Linked DNA regions of Sphaerotilus montanus. The protein of the gene in region 1 interacts with the protein of each later gene in a pairwise test. Links are inferred from orthologs where the notes say so. Each region holds a gene or a part of one and is shown on either strand. Other genes may lie near its edges.

Region 1 (4,490 bases):
CCTGCACGCCCGCTCCGGCGGCCTCTCGCTCAAGGTGTTCGGCGGCATCCTGCTGGGCATCAGCTTCGTGCTGCTCAACAACGTCACCGGCCACCTCGGGCTGCTCCACCAATGGACGCCGTGGCTGGCGGCCAGTCTCCCCAGCGTGCTGTACCTGCTGATGTCGCTCGGCGCCTTCAGCTGGCTGGTGCGCTACCGCTGAACCAGGAACCCTCCCCATGCACGGCATCCTCCTCTTCGCCCACGGCGCCCGCGACCCTGCCTGGGCCACCCCCTTCCACACGATCGCCGCGCACATGCGCCAGGAATCCGGCGGGCGCCCCGTCGCCCTCGCCTTCCTGGAGCTGATGACGCCCAACCTCGAAGCCGGCGTGGCCGAGCTGGCCGCGCAGGGCTGCACCGCCGTCACGGTGGTGCCGCTGTTCCTCGGCGCGGGCGGCCATGTCCGGCGCGACCTGCCGCTGCTGCTCGACAGCGCCCGTGCGCACTTCCCCGGCGTGGAGATCGCCACGACGGCTGCGATCGGCGAGCTGGACGCCGTGACGCTGGCCATCGCCCGCGCGGCGCTGACGCTGCTGCCGGCATGAACCTGCACCAGTTCCGCTTCGTGCAGGAGGCGGCGCGCCGCAACCTCAACCTCACCGAGACCGCCAAGGCCCTGCACACCTCGCAGCCGGGCATCTCCAAGGCCATCCTGGAGCTGGAGGAAGAGCTGGGCGTGGACATCTTCGCCCGCCACGGCAAGCGCCTGCGCCGCGTCACCGAGCCGGGCCGCCAGGTGCTGACCTCGATCGAGATCATCATGCGCGAGGTCGCCAACCTGCGGCGCATCGGCGAGGACTACTCGCGCCAGGAGGCCGGCACGCTCTCCATCGCCGCGACCCACACCCAGGCCCGCTACGTGCTGCCGACCCCCGTGGCCGCCTTGCGCACCCGCTACCCCAAGGTCGCGGTCAGCCTGCACCAGGGCACGCCCGAGCAGGTCGCGCAGATGATCCTCGACGACTCGGCCGAGATCGGCATGGCCACCGAGCGCCTGACGCAGTACGACGATCTGGTCACGCTGCCCTGCTACGAGTGGCGCCATGTCGTGGTCGTGCCGGCGGCGCACCCGCTGGCGCGTGTCGAGCGGCTGACGCTGGAGCAGATCGCCGCCGAGCCGCTGATCAGCTACCACCCGTCCTTCACCGGGCGGTCCAAGATCGACGCCGCCTTCGAGCAGCGCCAGCTGAAGCCGAACTTCGTGCTGGAGGCCATCGACTCGGACGTGATCAAGACCTACGTGCGGCTCGGGCTGGGCGTGGGCATCGTCGCCGAGATGGCGGTGGCGGACGACCCGCTGTGCGCGCCGGGCGGTGACCTGATCGCCCGTCCGGTCGGGCACCTGTTCGGGCCGAACGTGGCGCGCATCGCCTTCAAGCGCGGCGCCTACCTGCGCAACTTCGTCTACACCTTTGCCGAGCTGCTCTCCGACCAGCTCACCCGCCCGCTGATCGAGCGCGCCATGCTCGGCCTCGCCGCCGACCGACCCGCCAGCGACGGACTCTGACCCACCCCCACCGTCATGCCCGCGCAAGCGGGCACCCACGCGAGCCACCCCAATGACCGCCACCGCCCGCACCCCCGCCGTCACCAGCCGCCTGCCGCAAGTCGGAACGACCATCTTCACCGTGATGTCAGCCCTCGCGACTCAGTGCGGCGCGGTCAACCTCGGCCAGGGCTTCCCGGACTTCGACGGCGACCCGCGCCTGATGCAGGCGGTCAAGGACGCGCTGGACGCCGGCCACAACCAGTACCCGCCGATGACCGGCATCCCTGCGCTGCGCGAGGCCATCGCCGCCAAGGTCGAGGCGCTCTACGGCCACCGCTACGACCCCGCCACCGAGGTCACAGTCACAGCGGGCGCCACGCAGGCCATCATCACCGCCGTCCTGGCGCTCGTGCACCCGGGCGACGAGGTCATCGTGCTGGACCCGTGCTACGACAGCTACGAGCCGAGCATCGTGCTGGCCGGCGCCACCCCCGTGCATGTGCCGCTGACGGCCGGCACCTTCCGCCCCGACTTCGCCGCCATCACCGCCGCGATCACGCCGAAGACCCGCGCGATCCTGGTCAACACCCCGCACAACCCGACCGGCACCGTCTGGACCGCCGCCGAGCAGCAGCAGCTCGCCGACCTGCTCCGGCCGACCGAGATCCTGCTGCTGTCCGACGAGGTCTACGAGCACATGGTCTACGACGGCGCCGCCCACCTCAGCGTCGCCAGCCACCCCGAACTCGCCGCCCGCAGCGTGCTCATCTCCAGCTTCGGCAAGACCTACCACGTCACCGGCTGGAAGGTCGGCTTCGTCGCCGCACCCGCGCCGCTGATGGCCGAGTTCCGCAAGGTCCACCAGTTCAACGTCTTCACGGTCAACACGCCGATGCAGCACGCGCTGGCCGCCTACATGGCCGATCCGGCGCCCTACCTGGAGCTTGGCGCCTTCTACCAGCGCAAGCGCGACCTGTTCCGCGCCGGACTGGCCGGGACGGGGCTGCGGCTGCTGCCCTGCGAAGGCACCTACTTCCAGAGCGTGGACTACAGCGGCCTCGCCCCGGAGATCGCCAGCCTCGGCGAAGCCGCGTTCTGCGAGTGGCTCACGCGCGAGGTGGGCGTGGCGGCGATCCCGCTGTCGGCCTTCTACCCGGACGGGCGCGACCAGCAGATCGCCCGGCTGTGCTTCGCCAAACGGGATGAAACGCTGCAGATGGCGCTGGAACGGCTGCGTGCACGCCTCGGCTGAACCGAGGGAAAACACCGACCACGGCGCAACCGTTTGCGACGAAAAGAACGAACGATCGTTCTTTTTTCCATGCCAGAATCTTCGGCGATGTCCACGACCCTGCCCGCCGAACTGCAAATCTCCCGCCACGACAGCACCCTGGTGCTGACGCTGCGCGACCCCGCGTCCCGCAATGCCCTGTCGCCGGCCATTTACGCGGCCGCGATCGCGGCACTGGACGACGCCGCCCGCGACCCGACGCTGCGCGCCATCGTGCTGACCGGCGCGGACGGCCACTTCAGCGGCGGCGGCAACCTGAACCAGCTCGCCGCCGTGCGTGGCCAGCCCGAAGTGCAGGCGGCCCGCGTGGACGCACTGCACGGCTGGATCGCCGCGATGCGGGCGCATCCGCTGCCGGTGATCGCCGCGGTCGAGGGTGCGGCAGCGGGGGCCGGCTGCTCGCTGGCGCTGGCCTGTGACCTGCTCGTCGCCTCGACCACCGCCCGCTTCGGCCTGGCCTACGGCCGCATCGGCGCCTCGCCGGACGGCGGCGCGGTGCAGGCGCTGATGCAGTTGTTGCCGCGCCAGCAGGCGCTGGAGTGGCTGTGGCTGGCGCAGGTGCGCAGCGCGGCGGACCTCCACCGCGCGGGGCTGGTCAATCGCCTGACCGACCCCGGACAGGCACTCGATGAAGCCCTGGCGCTGGCCGCATCCCTGGCGCATTTCGCACCGAACGTGATCGCCTCGGTCAAGCGGCTCTCGGCAGACGCCGCCGCCCTGCCGCTGGCCACCCACCTCGACCGCGAACGCGACGCCTTCATCGCCAACATCAACCACGACAACGGCGGCGAAGGCCTGGCCGCGTGGCGCGAGAAGCGCGCGCCACAGTTCCGCTGACCGACCACGGACCCGGACCCCGACCCGACATGACGCAGACCCCGCTCCCGCGCCGACGCCTCTACCTGATGCGCCACGGCTCCGTCGACTACTTCCTCGACGACGGCACCCCGGTCCCACCCGACACCGTGCCGCTCAACGCCACCGGCCGTGCGCAGGCCGATGCCGCGGGCGCGCTGTTCGCCGCATCGGCGGTCACCTTCGACCGCGTGCTGGTCAGCGGCCTGCCGCGCACGGTGGAGACTGCGCAGCGTGCACTCGCCGCGGCGCGTTCGACCACCACGATCGAGACCGACCCCGCGCTGCAGGAAATCCGCCCCGGCCGTCTGTCCGATCTGCCGCGGGACCAGGTGCGCGACGCCTTCCTCGGCGCCTTCGAAGGCGGTGCCACGCGCGAGGCCGTGGAGCAGCACCGCTTCCTGGGTGGCGAGAGCGTGGGCGAACTGCTCGACCGCTGCCTGCCCGCCTGGACACGCTTCCTGGCGCGCGACGACTGGGACTGCGCGCTGCTGGTGCTGCACGGCGGCGTGAACCGGGCCTTGCTGTCGAGCGCGCTGGCCGGCACACGCGCCTTCTTCGGCCGGATCGAGCAGGCACCGGCCTGCATCAACGTGCTCGACATCGGCGCCGACCACGCGGTCGTGCGCGCGATGAACCTGTCCCCCTCGCAGTGGCTCCACCACCGCGAGCGCCAGACGACGATGGAAAAGCTGCTCGCGCAGTACCTGCGCACGTGAACACCTGAGCACCTGAGAACTGGAACCCTGCCCGCATGACGACGCCCGTCCTGACCCCTGAAGAACGCCAGAACATCGAGTCCGGCTCCTGGTA
Region 2 (4,988 bases), 1.1 Mb from region 1 along the record:
GCCGATCCGGCCGCGCTCTCTGGCCGCATCAAGGCGCTGCCGCTGCGCCTGACCGCCCCGCGCCCGATCGACGAGGCGATCAGCAGCGCGGGCGGCGTACGGCTGGAGGCGATGGACGCGGGGCTGATGCTGTCCGCGCTGCCGGGTGTGTTCTGCGCCGGCGAGATGCTCGACTGGGAAGCGCCGACCGGCGGCTACCTGCTGACCGCGTGTTTCGCCAGTGGCCGGGTAGCAGGCCAGGGCGCATTGGCCTTGCTGGCGAACAAGGGCTGAAGGACCGGGCGGGCGGTCAGGCGCGCCGACGGCGCGCCACGGACCCCACCACACCAAGACCCGCCAGCATCAGCGCCATCGAGGCTGGCTCTGGCACGGCGCTGACGTTCATGAAGCTGCCCGCGAGGGGCGTCAGGCCGCCCAGGCCGCCGGCGGTGGTGCCAGAGAAGGAGATGAACTCCGAGGCCGGGTAGCCGCCCGAAAATCCGAAGTAGCCGCCATGCACTTGACCGGCCGCGAGTGCATCCTCGCCGGTGATGTTGACGGGCAATCCGGCGCTGTCTGCCGTGCCGTTCCAGTACAGGAACGCAGCGTGTTCCTCGGTGCCGAAGACGGCGGAAAACTGTCCGATGGCGCTGAGGTTCTGGGTGCTGTTCCAGGTGGCCTCCGACACGTACACCTTGCTCCAGGTGAAATACTCCGACCACGCTTCGGCGTTGGCTGGCGCCGTGGTGCTGACGGCAAAGGCGGTGATGGCCTCTTGCGAGTAGTTGTAGATCCCGTATGACGCCCCCATGCCGAAGCCGTCACTCCAAGCGCATTCCTCGATCGTCACGCCGCTGGCGGATGTGAGCGACGTGCATTCGGATTGCACAGCCAAGGCATGGCTGTGCGTGGAACTCAGGGCCAGCACGGCCAGCAGACTGCTGGAGATCAGAGGGCGGATGTTCATGGGAAACCTCGAAGGGGACTTGTGTGGATGCAGTGAAGAGGGAACTTTTTCACTTTAACCATCCAAGGCCGGCGAACCATCCCCTTGGGCAGAGGGGTTCAAGTGGCGGCTTCGTCGTGGTAGACCATCCGCGCCGCGCCGCGTGTCTGCGCCTTCCACCACGCCAGCGCAGCGTCACTCGGGAAAAAGCGCACCGCGTCGCCGAGGTCCACATCCCCCGTGGCCGTCTCGCGCTGGATGCGCAGCCGCACGTTGACGCCTTGTGGGCGCGTGTCTTCGCCGAACTCGGAGGGCGGCGCCGGGCGCGCCGGGTGCTCGGCCAGCAGCGCGTCGAACGCCGGCAGCGTGTCCGTCACCGGGACGAGCAGGTGCCGCGCCCGCTGGCTGCGCGCCGTGGCGAGGTCGGTGATCTGCTGCACGTTGAAGCGTACGCCGCCGCTGAAGCGGTCCGGCTGCGCCTTGCCGGTGAGGATGAGCAGCTCGTCGTCTTTCAGCAGCGCGAGGTTGGCGTTCAGCAGGTCTTCGGCGACGACCGACTCGACCGCGCCGGTCTTGTCGTCGAGCTTGAAGATCGCCACCTTGCCGCGCTGGCCGTTGACGATGCGCAGGTCGGTGACGATGCCAGCCAGTGTCTGCGGGTCGCGGCTGTCGCTGAGGTCCTCGATGCGGCGGCGGGCGAACTGGCGCACCTCGGCTTCCACCTGGTCGAACAGGTGGCCCGAGAAGTAGTAGCCCAGCGCGACCTTCTCGTGCGTGAGCCGGGTCTTCACGTCCCAGGTCTCGACGACGGGATAGTCCGGCTCGCGGGTCGAGCTGCCGTGGTCGTCGTCCGCGCCACCGAAATCGAACAGGCCGACCTGGTCCGCGTGCGCCGCCTGTGAATCGGCGTATTCGAGCGCGAGGCTGACGCTGGCGAGCAGTTGCGCCCGGCCGTCCAGACCGAGCGGGTGCAGCTTGTCGAAGGCGCCCGCCTTGATCAGCGCCTCGATCACGCGCTTGTTGAGGCTCTTGCGGTCCACACGCGCCGCGAAATCGAACAGCGAGCGGAACGGCCCGCCCTCGGTGCGCGCCCGGATGATGGCCTCGATCGCGCCCTGGCCCGTGCCCTTGACGGCGCCCAGCCCGTAGCGGATCAGCTTGTTGCCCGCCTTGCCCGGCGCCGGCTCGAAGCGGTAGACGCCGAGGTTGATGTCGGGCGCTTCAAACGCGATCCCGAAGTTCTTCATCGCGTCGTCGCGCAACACCTTGAGCTTGTCGGTGTCGTCGAGTTCGATGGTCATGTTGGCCGCGAAGAACTCGGCCGTGTGGTGGACCTTGATCCAGCCGGTGTGGTACGCCAAGAGCGAGTAGGCGGCGGCGTGCGACTTGTTGAAGCCGTAGCCCGCGAACTTCTCCATCAGGTCGAAGACCTCGTCGGCCTTGTCCTGGCTGATGTCCTTCTCGGCCGCGCCCTTGCGGAAGATGGCGCGGTGGGTGGCCATCTCGTCGGCCTTCTTCTTGCCCATCGCGCGGCGCAGCATGTCCGCACCACCCAGCGAGTAGCCGCCCAGCACCTGCGCGGTCTGCATCACCTGTTCCTGGTAGACCATGATCCCGTAGGTCTCGGCGAGCACCTTCTCCACCAGCGGGTGCGGGTACTCGACCACCTCGCGGCCGTGCTTGCGCGCCACGAAGCTGGGGATCAGGTCCATCGGGCCCGGGCGGTACAGGGCGTTCAGCGCGATCAGGTCTTCCAGCCGGCTCGGCTTGGCGTCGCGCAGCATCCGCTGCATCCCGCCCGATTCGAACTGGAACACCGCCTCGGTCAGCCCGTCGGAGAACAGCTTGTAGACGGCCGCATCGTCCAGCGGGATGGTCTCGAAGGCGAAGTCCTTGCGGTGCTCGTGGCGGGTGACGATGAACTCCTTGGCGAGTTCGAGGATCGTCAGCGTCGCCAGCCCCAGGAAGTCGAACTTCACGAGGCCGATCGCCTCCACGTCGTCCTTGTCGTACTGGCTGACCGCGGAGTCGCTGCCGGGCTGCTGGTACTGCGGGCAGAAGTCGGTGATCTTGCCGGGGGCGATCAGCACGCCGCCCGCGTGCATGCCGATGTTGCGCACCATGCCTTCGACGCGCATGGCCAGGCTCAGCAGCTCGGCCACCTCTTCCTCGTTCTTCTCGCGCTCCTCCAGCTCGGGCGCTTCCTTGCGCGCGTAGATGACGCCGCTGTCCGGCTCGTCCGGCACGCGGGCCAGCGTCACCGACTTGCCCGGCGGGGCGGGGATCAGCTTGGCGATCGAGTCCACGTGGCCGTAGCCCATGCCCAGCACGCGGCCGATGTCGCGCAGCGCGGCCTTGGCGGCCATCGTGCCGAAGGTGGCGATCTGGCTCACCGCCGGGCGGCCGTAGCGCTCCTTGACATAGTCGATGACACGGTCGCGGTTGCCTTGGCAGAAGTCGATGTCGAAGTCGGGCATCGACACGCGCTCGGGGTTCAGGAAGCGCTCGAACAGCAGGTTGTATTGCAGCGGGTCGAGGTCGGTGATCGACAGCGCGTAGGCAACCAGCGAGCCGGCGCCGGACCCCCGCCCTGGGCCGACCGGGCAGCCGTTGGCCTTGGCCCAGCGGATGAAGTCCGACACGATCAGGAAGTAGCCGGGGAAGCCCATCTTCAGGATCGTCGTCAGCTCGAATTCCAGCCGCTCGACGTAGCGCGGGCGTTCCGTGTCGCGCCTGGCCACGTTCGGGTAGAGCAGCTTCAGGCGGTCTTCCAGGCCCTCGAAGGAGAGCTGGCGGAAGTAGTCGGCCATCGGCATCGGCGTGCCGTCGGCCAGCAGCGGCGTCGGGAAGTTCGGCAGCTGCGGCTTGCCCAGCACCAGCGTCAGGCTGCAGCGCCGGGCGATCTCTGCCGTGTTCTCCAGCGCGCCGGGCAGGTCGGCGAAGAGGGCAGCCATCTCGGCTTGCGTCTTGAAATGCTGGTCGCGGCTGAAGCGCTTGACCCGCTTCGGGTTGCCGATCGTGTCGCCTTCGGCCACGCAGACACGCGCCTCGTGGGCGTCGAAATCATCGGCTTCCAGGAACTGCACCGGGTGCGTGGCGACCACTGGCAGCTTGAGCTTCGCCGCCAGTGGCACCGTGGCGCGCACGTTGGCTTCGTGGCCGGGCAACTGGGCGCGCTGCACCTCCAGGTAGAAGCGCGTCGGGAACATCGCCGCCAGCCGCTTCGCCAGATCGCGCGCCCGGGGCTGATCCCCCATCGCCAGCGCCTGCCCCACGCAGCCCATCACGCCGCCGGACAGCACGATCAGGCCCTCGCCCAGCTCCTCCAGCCAGGCCCACTTCACCCAGGCCTGGTTGTTGCGCTGCACGTTGGTGATCCAGGCCCTTGAGAGCAGCTCGCACAGGTTCAGGTAGCCCTGCCGGTTCTGCACCAGCAGCAGCAGCCGGGATGGGGGCCGCGCATCGCCCGCGGTGGCCGGGCCTTCGGGTTCGAGCCAGACATCGGTGCCGAGCAGCGGCTGCACGCCCTTCTTGCGGGCGGCGTTGTAGAACTTGATGGCACCGAAGAGATTGGACAGGTCGGTGATGGCCATGGCGGCCTGGCCGTCCTTGGCTGCGGCCTTGACCGCGTCATCGATCCGCAGGGTGCCATCGACGACGGAGTACTCGGTGTGGGTGCGCAGGTGGACGAAGTTCATGCGGGAATTGTAGGCAGCCGTGCCGCCTCCAGATCGCATGTGCTGGATGTGCCGCAAAGTGCCGTTTAACGCGCGCGTCCAGAATTGAGAATATCGCAAAATGACGCCGCTTTCACCCCTCTGTTTCCGGTGCATTCCGGGACCGATCAGGGTAAGTTGATCGGCTGAACGCCCACACCATATGCACACGTCGCTGCCGATTGCGGAACGCAGCGACACGGACGACCTGTATTCAAGGCATGACCATTCAATGAACCATTTGTTTCTCGGGCTCGGGGGAGCCGGTGTCCGGGTCTGGCAGGCGCTGCAGCAGCGTCTGCAGTCCCGGCTGGAAGGAGCGCCGGCCAGCCGCCGGCCAGCCATCG
Region 3 (3,758 bases), 1.4 Mb from region 1 along the record:
GCCAATGACGTCATCCACGCCTGGATGATTCCGGCCTTCGGTGTCAAGCAGGACGCGATCCCCGGTTTCGTGCGCGACACCTGGTTCCGTGCAGAACGCACCGGCGATTTCTACGGCCAGTGCGCCGAGTTGTGCGGCAAGGAACATGCCTACATGCCGATCCACGTCAAGGTCGTGACCGACGCGGAATACACCACCTGGGTGGCCGGCGAGAAGAAGAAGCTCGCCGCCCTGGCCGACGATCCGGCCAAGGAATGGAAGCTGCCCGACCTGATCGCCCGCGGCGAGAAGGTCTACGCCAACAACTGCGCCGCCTGCCACCAGGCCAACGGCAAGGGTGCCGGCCCGATCAAGCCGCTCGACGCCTCGCCGGTCGTGCTCGACGCCGACAAGGGCAAGCAGATCGCGGTGCTGCTGCATGGCCAGAACAATGGTGCGATGCCGGCATGGAAACAGCTCTCGGACACCGAGATCGCCGCCGTGATCACGTACACCAAGAACAGCTGGTCCAACAAGACCGAGCAGATCGTCCAGCCGGCCGAAGTGGTCGCTGCCCGCAAGTAACCAAGACGACACACCAGAGGATCACTACCCATGAGCGCAGTTCTCCATCCGGGCGGTCACGGTCACGGGCATGACGACCATGCCCATGACGACCACCACCACGCTCCCCACGGCTGGCGTCGCTGGGTCTTCGCGACCAACCACAAGGACATCGGCACGCTGTACATGCTGTTCGCCTTCACGATGCTGATGATCGGCGGCGTGCTGGCGCTGCTGATCCGACTGGAGCTGTTCCAGCCGGGTCTGCAATTCGTGAACCCCGAGCTGTTCAACCAGTTCACCACGATGCACGGGCTGATCATGGTGTTCGGCGCGATCATGCCGGCCTTCGTCGGCTTCGCGAACTGGATGATCCCGCTGCAGATCGGCGCCGGCGACATGGCCTTCGCGCGGATGAACAACTTCAGCTTCTGGCTGATGATCCCCGCCGCGATCATGCTGGTGGCGAGCTTCTTCATGCCCGGCGGTGCCCCCGCTGCCGGCTGGACGCTCTATGCGCCGCTGACGCTGCAGATGGGCCCGTCGATGGATGCCGGCATCTTCGCGATGCACATCCTGGGCGCCTCGTCGATCATGGGCTCGATCAACATCGTCGTCACCATCCTGAACATGCGCGCTCCCGGCATGACGCTGATGAAGATGCCGATGTTCGTCTGGACCTGGCTGATCACCGCCTACCTGCTGATCGCGGTCATGCCCGTGCTGGCCGGTGCGATCACCATGACGCTGACGGACCGCCACTTCGGCACCAGCTTCTTCAACCCCGCCGGCGGCGGTGATCCGATCATGTACCAGCACGTGTTCTGGTTCTTCGGTCACCCCGAGGTCTACATCATGATCCTGCCGGCCTTCGGCATCGTCAGCCAGATCATCCCGGCCTTCGCCCGCAAGCGCCTGTTCGGTTATGCGTCGATGGTGTACGCCACCGCGTCGATCGCCATCCTGTCGTTCATCGTGTGGGCCCACCACATGTACACGACCGGCATGCCGCTGACGGGCCAGCTGTTCTTCATGTACGCGACGATGCTGATCTCGGTGCCGACCGGCGTGAAGGTGTTCAACTGGATCGCGACGATGTGGCGCGGCTCGATGACCTTCGAAACCCCGATGCTGTGGGCCGTGGGGTTCATCTTCGTGTTCACGATGGGCGGCTTCACCGGCCTGATCCTCTCGATGGCCCCGATCGACATCAACCTGCAGGACACCTACTACGTCGTGGCGCACTTCCACTACGTGCTGGTGGCCGGCTCGCTGTTCGCGATGTTCGCCGGCGTGTACTACTGGGGTCCGAAGTGGACCGGCGTGATGTACTCGGAAGGCCGCGGCAAGTTCCACTTCTGGGGCTCGCTGGTGACCTTCAACATCACCTTCTTCCCGATGCACTTCCTGGGCATGGCCGGCATGCCGCGCCGCTACGCCGACTACCCGCTGCAGTTCGCCGACTTCAACATGATCGCGTCGATCGGCGCGCTCGGTTTCGGTCTGATGCAGGTCTACTTCTTCCTGTTCGTCGTCGTCCCGATGATGCGCGGCAAGGGTGCCAAGGCCCCGCAGAAGCCGTGGGAAGCCGCCGAAGGCCTGGAGTGGGAAGTGCCGTCGCCGGCCCCGTTCCACACCTTCGAGACCCCGCCCACGCTGGACGTCACCGCCACCAAGGTGCTGAAGTTCTGATCGACCAAGGACAACCCGCCATGAACAACGAAGAAAAACGACGCAGCAACGTGCGACTCGGGCTGATCCTGGCCACGGTGGCGCTGGTGTTCTTCGTCGGGTTCATGGCCCGGGTGGTGCTGCTCTCGGGAGCCCACCCGTGAGCGACACGCCGAAGGACGCCCGCCTGCAGCGCGACAACAAGCGCATGCTGGGCAAGCTGTGTGTCATCGCCACGGTGATGTTCGGCTTCGGCTACGCGCTGGTGCCGATGTACGAATCGATCTGCGAGGCGCTGGGGATCAACATCCTCAGCCGCAGCGAGCTGCTGGTCAGCGGCAGGTCCGGGCCGGGCACCTTCAACACCCAGGTCGATACCAGCCGCACCATCACGGTCGAGTTCGATGCCAACGCGCGCGGCCCGTGGGACTTCAAGCCCGCACAGTCCTCCGTCCAGGTCCATCCCGGCGCAGTGACCACGGTGATGTACGAGTTCCGCAACGTCCAGAACCGCACGATGTCGGCACAAGCCATCCCCAGCTATGCCCCGAAGCAGGCCATGGCGCACTTCAACAAGCTGGAGTGCTTCTGCTTCAACGAGTACACGCTCGCGCCGGGCGAGTCGAAGAAGTGGCCGGTGGTGTTCGTGATCGACCCGAAGCTGTCCAGGGACGTGAACACCATCACCCTGTCCTACACCTTCTTCGAGGTCGGCGCCAAGACCCCGCCCGCGCCGGTCACTGGCGCAGCAACCCAGGTGCTGCCACAGGGAGCCGGTTCATGACCGAGCCGCAGCGCACCTCGGCGAACGACCTGCGCGACGCGGTACGGCGCAAGAGTTCGTTCGCGCAAAGCATGAAGGCCGTGGCCTGGTCCTTCTTCGGCATCCGCCGCGGGGCTGACCACCAGAACGACGTCAACCAGCTCAATCCCGTGCACATCATCCTGGCCGGCCTGCTCAGCGCAGCGCTGTTTGTCGGCCTGCTGGTGCTGCTGGTCCGCTGGATCGCGGGCTGAGCCAGTCTCACAAGACAACACACACCACAACATTCGCGACACGGATTCCAGGAGCAACTCATGTCGGCAACAACCAAAGGCGTGACGCCTTACTACTATGTCCCGGCGCCCTCGCGGCACCCGGTGATGACCTCGATCGGCCTGTTCTTCGTGATCCTGGGCGCAGGCCAGTGGGTCAACGGCCATGGCTGGGGGGCGTACGCGCTGCTGTTCGGCCTGCTGTGGACAGTCTTCGTGCTGCGCCAGTGGTTCGGGGAAGCCGCGGGAGAAGCCGAAGCCGGCATGCTGAGCGACCGCGTCGACGTCTCGCACCGCTGGAGCATGGCCTGGTTCATCTTCTCGGAAGTGATGTTCTTCGCCGCCTTCTTCGGTGCGCTGTACTGGGCCCGCACCCAGTCGGTGCCCAGCCTGGGCAGCCTGGAAAACGCGCTGCTGTGGCCCGACTTCAAGGGCATCTGGCCGAGTTCCGGCGCGGGGGCCACCGGCTCGCCGGCCGGCATCGTCGAGCCGTTCCAGACCATGGGGCC

Evidence for each region. The genes of interacting proteins can lie anywhere in the genome.
Region 2: the proteins of BDD16_RS17490 (region 1) and dnaE interact in binary tests that used the Escherichia coli proteins (3 or more experiments, as listed by UniProt). The link is inferred for Sphaerotilus montanus from one-to-one orthologs.
Region 3: the proteins of BDD16_RS17490 (region 1) and ctaD interact in binary tests that used the Escherichia coli proteins (3 or more experiments, as listed by UniProt). The link is inferred for Sphaerotilus montanus from one-to-one orthologs.

What each region holds. Positions count from the first base shown.
Region 1 is NZ_JACCFH010000001.1:3,840,723-3,845,212, reverse strand. What follows is about bases 891-3,692. They hold BDD16_RS17490 (pyridoxal phosphate-dependent aminotransferase), read left to right. Parts: upstream 891-1,601; coding sequence 1,602-2,783; downstream 2,784-3,692. Other genes in these bases: BDD16_RS17480 (histidine phosphatase family protein), read left to right, coding at 3,689-3,692; BDD16_RS17485 (oxepin-CoA hydrolase, alternative type), read left to right, coding at 2,871-3,659; BDD16_RS17495 (CysB family HTH-type transcriptional regulator), read left to right, coding at 891-1,549. Outside these bases: LPS export ABC transporter permease LptG, read left to right, coding at 1-202; BDD16_RS17500 (sirohydrochlorin chelatase), read left to right, coding at 219-587; more of BDD16_RS17495, read left to right, coding at 584-890; more of BDD16_RS17480, read left to right, coding at 3,693-4,396; BDD16_RS17475 (Crp/Fnr family transcriptional regulator), read left to right, coding at 4,432-4,490. UniProt on the Escherichia coli protein: Shows aminotransferase activity with methionine and histidine as substrates, and to a lesser extent also with phenylalanine.
Region 2 is NZ_JACCFH010000001.1:2,756,073-2,761,060, forward strand. What follows is about bases 845-4,988. They hold dnaE (DNA polymerase III subunit alpha), read right to left. Parts: upstream 4,624-4,988; coding sequence 1,045-4,623; downstream 845-1,044. Other genes in these bases: BDD16_RS12555 (PEP-CTERM sorting domain-containing protein), read right to left, coding at 845-946; BDD16_RS12565 (tubulin-like doman-containing protein), read left to right, coding at 4,874-4,988. Also shown: BDD16_RS12550 (TIGR03862 family flavoprotein), read left to right, coding at 1-273; more of BDD16_RS12555, read right to left, coding at 290-844. UniProt on the Escherichia coli protein: DNA polymerase III is a complex, multichain enzyme responsible for most of the replicative synthesis in bacteria. This DNA polymerase also exhibits 3' to 5' exonuclease activity. The alpha chain is the DNA polymerase catalytic subunit.
Region 3 is NZ_JACCFH010000001.1:2,452,589-2,456,346, reverse strand. The notes cover bases 1-2,914. They hold ctaD (cytochrome c oxidase subunit I), read left to right. Parts: upstream 1-594; coding sequence 595-2,235; downstream 2,236-2,914. Other genes in these bases: BDD16_RS11070 (cytochrome c oxidase assembly protein), read left to right, coding at 2,375-2,914; BDD16_RS22810 (cytochrome oxidase small assembly protein), read left to right, coding at 2,256-2,378; coxB (cytochrome c oxidase subunit II), read left to right, coding at 1-564. Outside these bases: more of BDD16_RS11070, read left to right, coding at 2,915-2,998; BDD16_RS11065 (DUF2970 domain-containing protein), read left to right, coding at 2,995-3,231; BDD16_RS11060 (cytochrome c oxidase subunit 3), read left to right, coding at 3,292-3,758. UniProt on the Escherichia coli protein: Cytochrome bo(3) ubiquinol oxidase is the terminal enzyme in the aerobic respiratory chain of E.coli that predominates when cells are grown at high aeration.